One region of the Vibrio gallaecicus genome, then DNA from elsewhere that is predicted to be linked to it. Evidence: predicted binding sites of a transcription regulator. Region 1 holds the regulator's gene; each other region holds the start of a gene.
The links. The regulator PurR, encoded in region 1, represses purine synthesis genes. The targets are predictions, from matches to a motif close to TNANGNAAACGTTTNCNTNA.
Positions count from the first base shown of each region.

Region 2: OCU78_RS11145 (NCS2 family permease) is a predicted target of PurR. The motif match lies at 1,851-1,870, and genes of this name have one in related genera.
Region 3: purL (phosphoribosylformylglycinamidine synthase) is a predicted target of PurR. The motif match lies at 2,065-2,084, and genes of this name have one in related genera.
Region 4: glyA (serine hydroxymethyltransferase) is a predicted target of PurR. The motif match lies at 1,479-1,498, and genes of this name have one in related genera.

Region 1 is NZ_AP025490.1:1,142,516-1,146,022, forward strand. Features, by position in the region: gene OCU78_RS05085 (TVP38/TMEM64 family protein) at 1-474, opposite strand, end outside; gene OCU78_RS05090 (TfoX/Sxy family DNA transformation protein) at 604-1,194, opposite strand; cyclic di-GMP riboswitch class I at 1,302-1,386, opposite strand; gene purR (HTH-type transcriptional repressor PurR) at 1,544-2,548, opposite strand; gene torD (molecular chaperone TorD) at 2,871-3,507, opposite strand, start outside.
Region 2 is NZ_AP025490.1:2,578,538-2,582,044, reverse strand. Features, by position in the region: gene OCU78_RS11150 (aminoacyl-histidine dipeptidase) at 1-833, opposite strand, end outside; gene OCU78_RS11145 (NCS2 family permease) at 1,890-3,185, shown strand; gene OCU78_RS11140 (xanthine phosphoribosyltransferase) at 3,226-3,507, shown strand, end outside.
Region 3 is NZ_AP025490.1:751,424-754,930, forward strand. Features, by position in the region: gene mltF (membrane-bound lytic murein transglycosylase MltF) at 311-1,930, opposite strand; gene purL (phosphoribosylformylglycinamidine synthase) at 2,258-3,507, shown strand, end outside.
Region 4 is NZ_AP025490.1:2,533,471-2,536,977, reverse strand. Features, by position in the region: gene treC (alpha,alpha-phosphotrehalase) at 1-456, shown strand, start outside; gene OCU78_RS10935 (YitT family protein) at 604-1,206, opposite strand; gene glyA (serine hydroxymethyltransferase) at 1,554-2,804, shown strand; gene OCU78_RS10925 (DUF4250 domain-containing protein) at 2,991-3,182, opposite strand; gene OCU78_RS10920 (YaeP family protein) at 3,185-3,388, opposite strand.

The DNA.
Region 1 (3,507 bases):
GGAGATTGGCGTTAGACCCATCAATAAATTAATTAAGAAAAACGGAAATACTGGGATTAAACGAAGTGAAAATAAGTAAAATGCCCCGTCTTTCTCAACACCTTGGTTGATGGTTGCTAACTTGTCACCAAATTTACTTTGTACCCAGTCACGTAATAAAAATCGGCTACTTAGGAAAGCTAATGTAGCGCCAATGGTACTTGCAAATGAAACCAAAACAAGGCTTGCCCAAAAACCGAATAGGGCTGCGCCTAGTAGAGTCACTACCGCGGCGCCAGGGATCGAGAAAGCAGTAATCATGACGTAAACAATGAAGTATATCGCTGCCGCCAGTAAGAAATTACTTTCAATATAGTTATTTAAAAGCACTTGTTGAGCTTTGGCATTCTCTAACGTTAGATACTGACCAAAGTTGACACCTAGTATGATGATGGTTGCCAGTAGTACGATTCCTAAAATTAGTTTTTTACTCATGAATACTTCCTCTAAATGTCACTTAATATCATTATTATAGTTAGACAGGGAATCAAGGCATTAACTTTCATTGAAAATAAAAAAAGCCACAAATAATGTGGCTTTTTGGTGTGAAAGTGACTGATTAACTTAATTAATTCGGCTGATAAGCTCTTCTCGTCGCTGTTGAGGGATAACAGACCAGTGCATACCCTTTATAGCGCCCTCTAATGCCCATAACAACTCAAGGCTTACATCCGATGAATGAGACTGCCTAATAGCGTTGTAGGCATTTACAGAGCCAAATTCATACAGCCTTTCCACTGAATCAATGCCGGCTTTTTTAAGCATCCTTTCAGTCGCAAGTCGAAGGTTTGGGAGATCCTTCAAGCGGTTAGGTTTTGCTGAAGATTGTTCCTTTTTCTCATCTTTAGCGAAGTTTAGAGAAACTTCCGCTAAATTGAGAGTTTGTTGTAGATCTTGCAAAATGTTATTAGGAAGAGCGAAATACTTAGTAACAACAGGAAACCCTCGTTTTTTGTAGACGTACGGTTGAAACCCTTGTTGTTTGAATTGATCCGCAGAGTTTTTATCAGCTCTAATGTGTAGTTGATCATTCACAACTAATGCGAACATAGTTTCGTCAGCAAATAGGCCGAACCCACCAAACATTGAACGCGATTTTATTTTTCCTAGGGACTCAAATAACTTCATCGAGTCCTTTAGTAGTGGTTTATCCATGTGTTTTATCTCGGTGTATTTGAATTATGCCACCAAATAAGCAGGTCCGAGAGAGTAGCAAAATGTTGCTATAAAATGTCAGTTAGCGGTAAATCTTTCATTTTGCCATCGGCAACCCCGCTACCATACCAATATAGGCTTAGGCCGGAGGCTTTGCGTCTCACTCTTTAAAGTGGTTTGCCCTGTGCGTGACTTTTGACAGAATAAGTATTTTGTTGAACAAAGCTCACATTTGAATTTTTAAAGTGTGACATTCATTCAGTAAATGATAGTCGTAATGTGTGACTAAGTGCATTTGTTTTGTTTGTAAAAAAGCGCACTTAAATGTGCGCATTTATGAATGCTTTATTTATTTCAGTGATTTAACTGTGTTTCGTTCCACTATTTCTGGGTGCATTTCGAAAATACGTTTTTCATGGTCTTTATCTTTTATACGTTCTAGCAATATTTCAAAAGCATTTTTGCCAACGCGTCGCTTAGGTTGGTGGACGGTGGTCAGTGGCGGAGAAAAGTATTCAGCCAACTCAATGTTGTCATAACCAATAACTGAAATATCATCAGGGATCTTTAGCCCATTTTGCTGTAGTCGGCTCATTAAACCGAGTGCCATTGTATCGTTAAAGCAGAAAACGGCGGTTGGGCGGTCTTCCATCCCTACAATCTTGTCTGCAGCAATTACGGCTGTATCACATTCAAAGTTACCTTCAATGATTAAGTCATCATTCAATTCAACTTGTGCTTCATTTAATGCTCGGTGGTAACCTGCAATACGCTCAGTACAAGCCGCTTTATCTAGATGACCACTTAAGCAAGCAATTCGTGTGTGACCTTTTTCTAGTAGGTATTTTGTTGCTAAGTAGCCGCCCTCTTCAGAGTTATCGATGATCTTATCTGCTTGAGAGCTTTCAGGACCCCAATCCATCACTACTTTAGGGATATCCGCGTGTCGATCTAACATTTCACGAAGTTCTTCTGTTAGGTCGGAACACATCACTAAAATGCCATCTACGCGTTTTTCAGCCAGCATGCGAATGTAATCACGTTGTTTCTCGTAAATACCACCTGTATTGCAAAGGATCAAAGTATAACCTTGGCGGTAGCAGTAGCTTTCTACACCATCAATGACTTCAGAGAAGAATAAGTTGGTAGATTGAGTAACTAGCATGCCGATAGTACGTGTCGTATTGCATTTTAAGCTACGAGCAACAGCACTAGGTGCATAGTTTAATTCATCAACAGCTTTATTTACTTTTTCTTGAGTCGCTTCTGCAACAAAGCGAGTCTTATTGATGACATGAGAAACAGTTGTTGTTGATACGCCGGCTAATCGAGCGACATCTTTTATAGTGGCCATGGTTTTATCCTGTTAAAAGCTACTTTACTAGAGAGTAGGGCAGCAAAGTAGCCGTAAAGCTACCAGAGTGAGAGCACTGGTTAAGTTTTTCTAATGGTATTAAAGTGCTAAAAAACAAAAAACCGCTAATCAGAGCGGCTTGTTTTCAATTTCAAAATGCTCATGATCAGTAAAGCACAACATTTTGATGGTGTTTCATATTTTATCGTTTGCGATCACAATTTTAGACTGACTGGAAAATGACCGCAATAACATTCACCCATAATTATGGGTGAATTGTCACATTTACATCTAAATATTCTATCAATACTAGAATATCGCTTTATTCATCGCTTAGGTATTCTAGATCCAGTTTATAAAAGGCTACGAGCAGTGTTGCAACGCTTGCGTAAAATCCAAATTTATCGAATTCTGTACACTTTGCTTGGAATCTTGGTATCCAAGTAAGTAGGTATTTTTCGATAAACTGTTTTTGTTCAAGGAAGCTACTTTCAAACTCTTCACTGTTTTGATTTTCGTTAGAACGGATGATTAAATTTCCAAGAAAATCGAGTTCAATGGCAATGTGATCCGCTGGTTCATTTAGATCAGCACTAACTCCTACACCATGCTCAGCCATCAGTGTTTCCATGTCTTTTGCAGGTTGACCATTTAGTAGACCAGTATTACCAATATACAAAGATGCATAAGGCAAAGCGGCGTACTTATCGGATTTTAAGAATAAATCACAAAAGTCAGCCGCAAGCTCAAGCTGTTCATCGTCACGATTCTGAGAGCGGTTCAAGGCATCGACGAGTTTATCTATTGCTGGTTTCAGCGTTTCATTTTCGCCTAACCCAGCTAGAAATGAACGAATTTCAACAGACTTGTAATGCTCTAATTCTGATTCTGTTAATTCTTTAGCAAATAAGCTTGATAGCCACCAGTAAATTTCAGCTCTTTTCTCGTTGAATGCTTTC
Region 2 (3,507 bases), 1.4 Mb from region 1:
TCTTGGTTCTCACTAGGAACAGCAACAGTAACGAAGCCTTCACGAGGAATAGCGTTACGTAGGCTACCACCTTTAAATTCAACAACTCGTAGATTAAGCTCTTGTGCGTGACCTGCTAGAAAACGAGCAAGTAGTTTGTTCGCATTAGCACGACCTGTGTGAATATCACAACCAGAGTGACCGCCTTTTAAGCCTTTCAGCGTTAGTTTACGAGTAACAAAACCTGTAGGAAGTGCTTCACGAGTGATATCAAATGTCATTGCACCATCAATACCGCCAGCGCAACCCATGTAAACTTCGCCTTCTTGCTCTGAATCTGTGTTTAGAAGAATGTCGCCTTCTAACCAATCAGCTTCAAGACCAAAAGCACCAGTCATGCCTGCTTCTTCATCTACAGTTAGAAGTACTTCCAGAGGACCGTGCTTAATGTCGTTTGATGCCAATACTGCAAGACATGAAGCCATACCCATGCCGTTATCTGCACCTAGTGTTGTGCCTTTCGCTGTTACCCACTCACCATCAATATATGGTTGGATAGGATCTTTAGTGAAGTCATGCACTGTATCTTCATTTTTCTGTGGAACCATGTCGATATGAGCTTGCAGTACGACACCTTTCTTGCCTTCCATTCCTGGTGTTGCAGGTTTTTTAATGAAGACATTTCCAGTTGGGTCGCGGCGAACGTCAAGACCTTGCTCTTTTGCCCAAGAGATAATGTATTGAGCTAATGCTTCTTCATGTTTTGAAGGGTGCGGAATAGAACAAATTTTATCGAAAAACTGCCAGATTGGAGCTGGAGATAGGTTGCTAATTTCAGAATGGAATTCAGACACGGATGACTCCTTTTGTATATTTTAGCCACAGGTATTGGAGTGTTCATACTTAATATGTAGATGAAAAAACTAGATATAGAGTAAAGAACTAAAATATGGCTCTGTTTGATGGCGACAGCATACCACTAGTGCCTTTTTACGAGTAGGGCTTCTAAGCTTCAAATGTTTCAATATTTGAAAGGAGTCTTGTCTATAAGATCACTAAAGAACAATGGCTAAGTGCGTAAGTGCATAATTACTAGTCAAGCAAACGTTTGTAATTGTCTTTTTTTGTAATTTAATTACATTTTACTAAGTGTTTTTAGCTTTTTTTAATAAAAAATGTGATGAAGTGCAAATAATTCTTGTAATAAAAATTCTTTAGGGTATATTAAAACCAACTTCAGCAGTGAAGACGAAATGCTCAAAGGAAGAGTCCGTTTTATCGCCTCCATGGAACTGAGAAATCAAACTTAATTTTTATTGATTTAATAAGGTGATATTTATGAAAGGTTTACCATCTGCAATGTTCTGGATTAACAACTCTGTTTACACTGGCAACTTTGCATACCCAACAAGCTTTGGTTACTAAGACCAACTGCATGTGACTTGAACAGTTTGTTCACCCCTATATTTATTAAGAATTTTTCTTACAACCTATATTGGTTGAGTAATTCTACCGCCACTCATTTTAGAGTGGCGTTTTTTTTGCCTGTTACTTTCAGTGTGTAAATTTTAAGCTCAGACATAGATAACCAATGCTTATAACTAATTATGTTGAAGTTGTAATGCATTTCATTAGGTTGATGATGAGCTATTGGGCTTATATTGTTTAGAAAATTGGTGTGAAGTATAAAAAATCACCATTAGATTTACATATAGTAATCTAATGTATTTTATTGTTTTATAAGCACTAAATTAAAACCCTCCCTCCCTGTTATGTCCTTAGTTTCGTAATGTTTGTCATAAATATCTATTAGAGTCTTAATTCTATCTGGAATTTGTTATTTGATAACTTTATAATCCGAAGCCAATCGTTTACGCAACCGTTTACCTTTACCCTTATAGGAAATGAAAATGCTCGAAAGGCTATTCAAACTTAGTGAAAATGGCACAAATGTGCGCACTGAAATCATTGCTGGTTTAACAACCTTCTTAACCATGGCTTACATTATTTTTGTAAACCCAGCGATGCTAGCAGATGCTGGTATGGATCATGGGGCTGTATTTGTTGCCACTTGTCTTGCTGCTGCCGTTGGTTGTTTCATCATGGGCTTCGTAGCAAACTACCCAATCGCACAAGCTCCGGGTATGGGGTTGAACGCATTTTTTACGTATGCCGTTGTTTTAGGCATGGGTTACACATGGCAGGTTGCACTTGCTGCTGTATTCGTTTCCGGTGTGCTATTCATTTTCTTAAGCATTTTTCGCATTCGTGAATGGATCATTAATTCAATTCCGATGTCACTGCGTACCGGTATCTCTGCGGGTATTGGTTTATTCCTTGCGTTTATCGCACTGAAAAATGCAGGCATTGTTGTTGATAACCCAGCGACATTAGTTTCTATGGGCGCAATTACGTCGGTTCCTGCTGTTCTCGCCTCTATTGGTTTCTTCATTACTATTGCTCTTGTACATCGCGGTGTTAAAGGCGGTGTAATGATCGCAATTTTAGCGGTTACAGGTCTTGGCCTTATTTTTGGTGATGTTGAATACGCGGGGATTATCTCTGCTCCGCCAAGTATTGCTCCAACATTTCTACAGTTAGATTTTTCAGCTGTATTTGAAATTGGTATGATCTCTGTTGTATTTGCTTTCTTGTTCGTCGATCTTTTCGATACGGCAGGTACGCTTGTGGGTGTGGCTCAAAAAGCTGACCTAATAGGTAAAGATGGAAAAATTCCACGTTTAAACAAAGCGCTACTGGCTGATTCAACTGCTACATCTGTAGGTGCTTTATTAGGTACTTCAAATACAACGTCATACATCGAGAGTGTTTCAGGTGTTGCGGCTGGTGGTCGTACAGGTTTAACTGCGGTTGTAGTTGGTATTTTATTCCTACTTGCATTATTCTTCTCGCCATTAGCAGGTATGATCCCCGCTTACGCGACAACTGGTGCGCTTTTCTACGTAGCAATTCTAATGCTATCTGGCTTAGTTAGCATCGATTGGCGTGATTTAACGGAAGCTGCACCAGTTGTCGTGACGTGTCTATTAATGCCACTGACTTTCTCTATAGCAGAAGGTATTTCTCTAGGGTTCATTGCTTACGCTGCAATCAAACTAGCAAGTGGTAAAGGCCGTGATGTTTCACTTAGTGTGTGGGTGATGTCTGCAATCTTTATTTTAAAATACGTTTTAACTGCTGCTTAATTCGTAAACCAACAAGCTTATAACTATTAGGTTCAATACTATGACTACAAAATTCGTCATCTCTTGGGACAACATGCAAACATATTGTCGCCAACTTGCAGAAAAGCAAATGCCTGCAGAGCAGTGGAAGGGAATCTGGGCTGTAAGCCGTGGAGGCTTAGTTCCAGGTGCAATTCTTGCTCGTGAACTGGGTATTCGCCATGTTGATACGATTTGTATTTCTAGCTACGACCACGATCACCAACGTGATATGACAGTAGTTAAAGCGCCTGAAGGTGATGGCGAAGGCTTCTTGATTGTAGAAGATTTAGTGGATAGCGGT
Region 3 (3,507 bases), 390 kb from region 1:
CTTCTTATTGTTTGCAAGCATACGCTTCCGACGATTAGCAGCAACAGTCTTATCAAGGCGCTTTGGCTTTAGTCGATGTCTTAATTTCATTCTTCGTGTAATCCTATTATTCAATTGTAAGTGGAGATACGTTGTTTGTTTCTAACTTTATGAGTATAGCGACGTTATAGAACGATTTTATTACCACAATATGACATAGGATGCGGCTGCTTGAATTTTTAGTAAATATATCTTTATAAAAGTGGGGGGGTAAGGATAACGACGGTAAGTCGGCTCTTTCCCCCCACATAACTTATTTTAAGATTTTGCTTTATTCCTTAGGCTTTTCTTGTTGTTCAGAGTCATCAAGTTTAATGATTGGTTGCGCACCTGATATTGAAGGTGTTGGAGTGATGACAATGAGGTCGTCCATTTCCAAAGCTTGCTCTGCTAATGCTTGTTTATCAACATGGCCTATGATGCTTTGATAGTAACGTCGTATATTCTCAACGTAATTCTGCGCTTCATCGCCTCGTGCATACCCATAACGAGTTTGGCTGTAGTACTTTTTCTGTCTGAGTAAAGGAAGCCGCTCTTTTACATCCGCCCATGAGTCAGGGTTTGCACCTTGTGATTTGGTTAAACGTCGAGCATCCATCATGTGACCAAAACCAACATTATAGGAGGCTAGGGCAAACCAAATTTTTTCGTGTTCTGTAATCGAATCTGGCACTCGTCGCACAATCCTACCTAAGTATTTTACGCCACCTTGAACTGACTGTTTCGGGTCAAGCCGGTTAGTCACTCCTACACTTTTAGCTGTGGGTAAGGTCAACATCATCATGCCGCGTACGCCAGTCGGGGATTTAGCCACTGGGTTCCAATGCGATTCTTGGTAGGCTAAAGCTGCGATCATTCGCCAATCAAACTCTTGAGAGTATTTTTGGAAAAGAGGTGACCATTTTGGCAGTTTACTATCTAGTGCACGGATGAAAGCTCGTGTATCGACATAGTCAAAAGTACCTATGTGACCAATGTATTTTTCTTCTAAGCTTGCTAGCTGTCCTGATTGTTTATAATTTCCAAAAAACTCAATGAGTAAGGCGTATAAGCTTTCATCTTCAGACTTATTCAAGTACCAAGAGATCGGTTGATCTTCAGTTAGTTCAAAGGCAAGAGCGAGATCAGGATATAAGCGTTGGGCTAAAGATAGCTCAACTGAATCTGCCACCGTAAATAGAAGCTCATTTTTAGATACCTTTCTAAGGAGATCATTTATGTCTGCATTATTCACAGCTTGGTAAATAAAGTCGCTGTGTTCTTTTTGAAGCTCTTTCAGAGTGGGCTCAAAGTGCGATTCTTTCACGACAACTAAAGAAGGGGAAAGTGGTTGAATTATATCAGGCTTATTGGCCGGTAAAGCACTGCTCACACTATCGTCCAACTCTACATTTAATGCAGCTTTCTCAAATTCGGCGGTATGCTCTAGTTGGCGATTATTTTCAAACTCAATCAGTTGTTTTAGATTTCTTGGACGCCACTGACCTTTTTTATACACCACCTGCTGGCTGACATAATAATAAGCAGGGGTTGCCCTGAATGATCTCGTCAAATTTGAATTTTGGGTTAATCCTGTTGCGATTATATCTATTTCACCTTTTTTCAGGGCTGGAAATAGTTCTGATAAGCGGTAGGCGGGTTTGATCTCCATCTTCACGCCAAGCTGACTCGCAAATTCTTGAGCCAGTTCATAGTCTAAACCAGCAGGACCGTCTGGTCCTATATAGTAGGAAAGTTGATTGTTGAGGGTGCCAACTCGAAGCACGCCGCGTTCCCTTATTTGGTCAAGAACACTTTTTGGTTCAGATTCAATCTGACAGCCTAATAGCCCTAGAGCACTTAACGTTAGAATGAGTAATTTAGAGAAAAAAGAAGAAGTAAACTTTGGCATCAAATGAAATCTCGAAAAGTTGAACCCCCTTTATATCAAACCCCGAGAGGCTGGCAAAGCGGCTTTAAATAAACACTTATAAAAGAGGTGATTTCACCAGCAAATTTACCATTTACACTCATGAATAAAAAAAATAACGCAAACGGTTGCTTTTGGTGTTACGTCACAAAAAGAAATGCTTTATAATGCGCTCGCATTGAAGAGGTGCAATCGGTATAGGTTTGGTTACCTTCGCAAATATTGTAGAAGAACGAGTTTAAATAATCACGTAACTGGCTGAATTTATTCCAATATCATCTTAATCAACTGCATAAGAGACCTAAGCACATGAGAATTTTGCGTGGCTCCCCAGCTCTATCTGAGTTTCGTGTTAACAAGCTTTTAGAGCTTTGTCGTGAATTAAGCTTACCTGTAACAGGTATTTACGCTGAGTTTGCCCACTTTGCTGATTTAACAGCAGACCTAGACGCGTCTGAAGTTGAGAAGCTAGAAAAGTTACTGACTTACGGTCCTACGATTGAAGAGCATGAACCTGAAGGTTTATTGTTACTTGCAACGCCACGCCCGGGCACGATCTCGCCTTGGTCTTCAAAATCAACAGATATCGCACACAACTGTGGACTGGCTAAAGTGTCACGTCTAGAGCGCGGCACTGCGTTCTACATTAAAACCTCTTCTGAACTTTCTGAGCTTCAACTCGTTGAGCTGAAAGCTATTCTGCACGACCGTATGATGGAAGTGGTTTTCACTGACTTCGAATCAGCAGCGGCACTATTCACGGTTGCTGAGCCGGCTCCTTATGCGGAAGTTGACCTGTTAACTGGTGGACGTAAAGCGCTTGAAAAAGCAAACGTTACCTTAGGTCTTGCGCTTGCAGAAGATGAGATTGATTACCTTCTTGAAAGCTTCACTGAAAAGCTAGGTCGTAACCCGACTGACATCGAGCTAATGATGTTTGCACAAGCGAACTCAGAGCACTGTCGTCACAAAATCTTTAACGCTGATTGGACTATCGATGGCGTTAAACAAGATAAATCATTGTTTAAGATGATTAAGAACACCTTTGAAACGACGCCAGAGCACGTTCTGTCTGCTTATAAAGATAACGCAGCGGTAATGACGGGTTCAGAAGTCGGTCGTTTCTTCCCAGATCCTGAAACTCGCCAGTACAACTACCACCAAGAGAAAACACACATCTTGATGAAAGTTGAAACGCACAATCACCCAACAGCAATTTCCCCGTGGCCTGGCGCATCAACAGGTTCAGGTGGTGAAATTCGTGATGAAGGCGCAACAGGTATTGGTGGTAAACCAAAAGCAGGTCTGGTTGCTTTCTCTGTATCTAACCTTAAGATCCCAAACTTCGTTCAACCTTGGGAAACTGACTTTGGTAAGCCAAGCCGTATTGTTACTGCTTTGGATATCATGCTTGAAGGTCCTCTTGGTGGCGCAGCATTCAACAACGAATTTGGTCGTCCAAACCTATTAGGTTACTTCCGTACTTACGAAGAGAAAGTAAACTCTCACGCAGGTGAAGAAGTACGTGGCTACCACAAGCCAATCATGCTGGCTGGTGG
Region 4 (3,507 bases), 1.4 Mb from region 1:
TTGGCTCAAAAGTCTCGTGATAATTCGCGTACACCAATGCAGTGGAATAGCGCAATGAACGCAGGGTTCTCAGAAGGAAAGCCTTGGTTAGATGTTGCTAAAAACTATGTGGATATCAATGCTGAAAAAGCACTGCAAGATAAGGACTCAGTTTTTTACTTCTACAAGCGATTAATTGAGCTGAGAAAAGAGGTAGCAGTGATTACCCAAGGTGATTACACCGATTTATTGCCCGAGCATGAACGTGTGTTTGCTTACCAGCGTAAGACTGAAACACAGACCTTAGTGAGCATTAGTAACTACTATGGTGAAACGAGTGAGGTTGAGCTGCCAAATGAGCTTGAATTGGATAAAGCACAATTGTTGTTGGGGAATTACCCTGATGAGCAGTCACACATTCCTTCAAGTACGGTGACCTTGCGCCCGTATGAAACAAAAATTCTCTTGATAGAGTAATACTTGTTCCCCTATACGAGTAAAAGCTTTGAGTCTGAACTCTATGTCAGGCTCAAAGCTTTCATATTTATAGTTTTCTTTAACTGGTAGATCGTGAGTTTTTAGACAGTTAGCTTCCAGTATCCCGCTTTACGATAAAATAAGCGATTAAGACCCGTAGTTAACAGAGTAACGCGTAGGCTTATGGTTCATGGCTAGTACTACATTCAATGCAACGGTGCCGATGATTGAAACCATTATGATCCATGGTGATACAAAGAAGAAAGAAGCAAACAATATACAAGCGTCTATCCCCATTTGAGTCTTGCCAACCGAGATGCCATATTTATCTTGGATGAATAAGCATAAAACGTTGAAGCCACCCAAGCTTGAACGGTGTCTAAATAGGATTAACATTCCTAACCCCATTAATAAACCACCCGCAACAGCACAATAAATTTCATTAAACGTATCGAGTGATATCATCAAATAGAGGTTATCTGCGAAAACGGAAACCAAAGCACCAGATATTGCACTGTTGATCGCGAACCTGCGCCCAAATCGTTTCCATGCTAAAAGATAGAAAGGGCTATTTGCGATAAAGTACAGGACACCAAATGTCACAGGCAGAAACTGGCTAAGTAAAAGAGCTAAACCTGTTGTACCACCAGTCAGTAGGTGAGCCGATTGTAGAAAGAAGACACCTTGGGCGACTAAGAAAGTCCCCGTTAAAATTGCCATCCAGTCTTCTTTTTTTGAGTGTTTTTCCATCAATTTCATAATTATCTAGCCAGTAAGGGCGAGCATAGTAGAGAAAAACTTATCATTTCGGTAGCTAGAGGCATAAAATTAAGGTAAATGTATGTAATCTGCGTTTTACAGGGTGTAAAGCGTAAAATTGACAGTAAGGTAAATTATCGATGCGACTCGTCGCACAAGTATGATGAGGCTTACATGTCATTATGAAAAAACTGCATGATAAAATTGCAATTAGCTCTTTATGACCTAGATCAAATTATGTAGAATGCGTCGCATTGAAACGGTGACGAAAACGTTTGCTTTCGGTCGTTATGTGGTTTTTTTGAAACTTTCAGTACAATCTGAGTCAGGAGATACAGATGCTTAAGCGTGACATGAACATTGCTGATTACGATGCGGATCTATTCGCAGCTATCCAAGAAGAGACTCTTCGTCAGGAAGAGCACATCGAACTTATCGCTTCAGAAAACTACACAAGTCCACGTGTAATGGAAGCTCAAGGTTCTCAGCTTACTAACAAGTACGCTGAAGGTTACCCTGGTAAGCGCTACTACGGTGGTTGTGAGTACGTAGATAAAGTTGAAACTTTAGCAATTGAACGTGCATGTGAACTATTTGGTGCAGAGTACGCGAACGTACAGCCTCACTCAGGTTCTCAAGCAAACAATGCGGTATACATGGCGCTTCTAAACGCTGGTGATACTGTTCTTGGTATGAGCCTTGCTCACGGTGGTCACCTGACTCACGGTTCTCCAGTAAACTTCTCTGGCAAGCTTTACAACATCATTCCTTACGGTATCGATGAAGCTGGTCAAATTGATTACGAAGAAATGGAAGCGTTAGCAGTAGAACATCAGCCTAAGATGATCATTGGTGGCTTCTCTGCTTACTCTCAAGTTTGTGATTGGGCGCGCATGCGTGAAATCGCTGATAAAGTAGGTGCTTACTTCTTTGTAGATATGGCTCACGTTGCGGGTCTTATCGCTGCTGGTGTTTACCCTAACCCAGTACCACATGCGCACGTTGTTACTACTACTACGCACAAAACGCTTGCGGGTCCTCGTGGCGGTCTAATTCTTTCTTGCGAAGGCGAAGACCTTTACAAGAAGCTGAACTCCGCGGTATTCCCTGGCGGTCAAGGTGGTCCTCTAATGCACGTTATCGCTGGTAAAGCAGTAGCGTTCAAAGAAGCTCTAGAGCCAGAATTCAAAGAATACCAAGCGCGCGTTGTTGCTAACGCAAAAGCAATGGTTGCTGAATTCCTAGCACGTGGCTACAACATCGTTTCTGGTTCTACTGAAAACCACCTGTTCCTTGTTGACCTAATCGACAAAGACATCACGGGTAAAGAAGCGGATGCTGCACTAGGTTCAGCTAACATTACAGTGAACAAGAACTCAGTACCAAACGATCCACGTAGCCCATTCGTTACTTCTGGTATCCGTGTTGGTTCTCCTTCTATTACTCGTCGTGGTTTCTCTGAAGCTGACGCGAAAGCTCTTGCTGGTTGGATGTGTGACATCCTAGATAACATGGGCGATGAATCTGTTATCGAAGCAACTAAAGCTAAAGTACTAGAAATCTGTAAGCGTCTACCTGTTTACGCTTAATTTTTCTTAGTAGTGATTTGAAAGGCTCCTTCTGGAGCCTTTTTTGTATCTGGAGTTTGGTAAATGTGGCGAGAATACATGAGCCGTAGTTTGCTACAGTGAGAGGTGATTAAGGAAGTTAAAGTCAGCAGAAACAAAAAGACCAACACTAGGTTGGTCTTTTGGAAGAATATCGTTTTCAAATTATTATCTGAATTGTTTTGCTTCTTCTATAAATTCAAAACCTGCAGAGGCAAGTTTTGCAATAAGTGCATCTTTGTCTATTTCGTAGAAATTCACTACGCGGTCTAAATCCCCTGCGAAATCGTCACGTAATTTCATGTTGACGATGCTCATGAGCATGACAGGATCCATCTTTTGATAGTTCGCTAGGTTCATGCTTAGTCCTCGAAATCTGAGATAAGTAGATTTGCCGCAGCAAATGCAGCGCTGTCTCGTGTTTCTTTAGGGAGAGATTCATCTGCAGCAATATCGTTAAGTGTCTTTACTGCGCAAGTGATCGCTTTAGGGATGTAACCTTGATCACCACTACCAATCTGAGAATACAGCTCACGAACTAAATCACAACAATCGTATACTTTCATCTTTATACCTAACCAAATGATAACTGCTCTCAATATACACATAGAGAAAAGCAAAAACAAAGCTGTTCTGATTAAGATCAGGATTAGTTTGTTCTTGCTCAATGTCTCATTTTGTATAG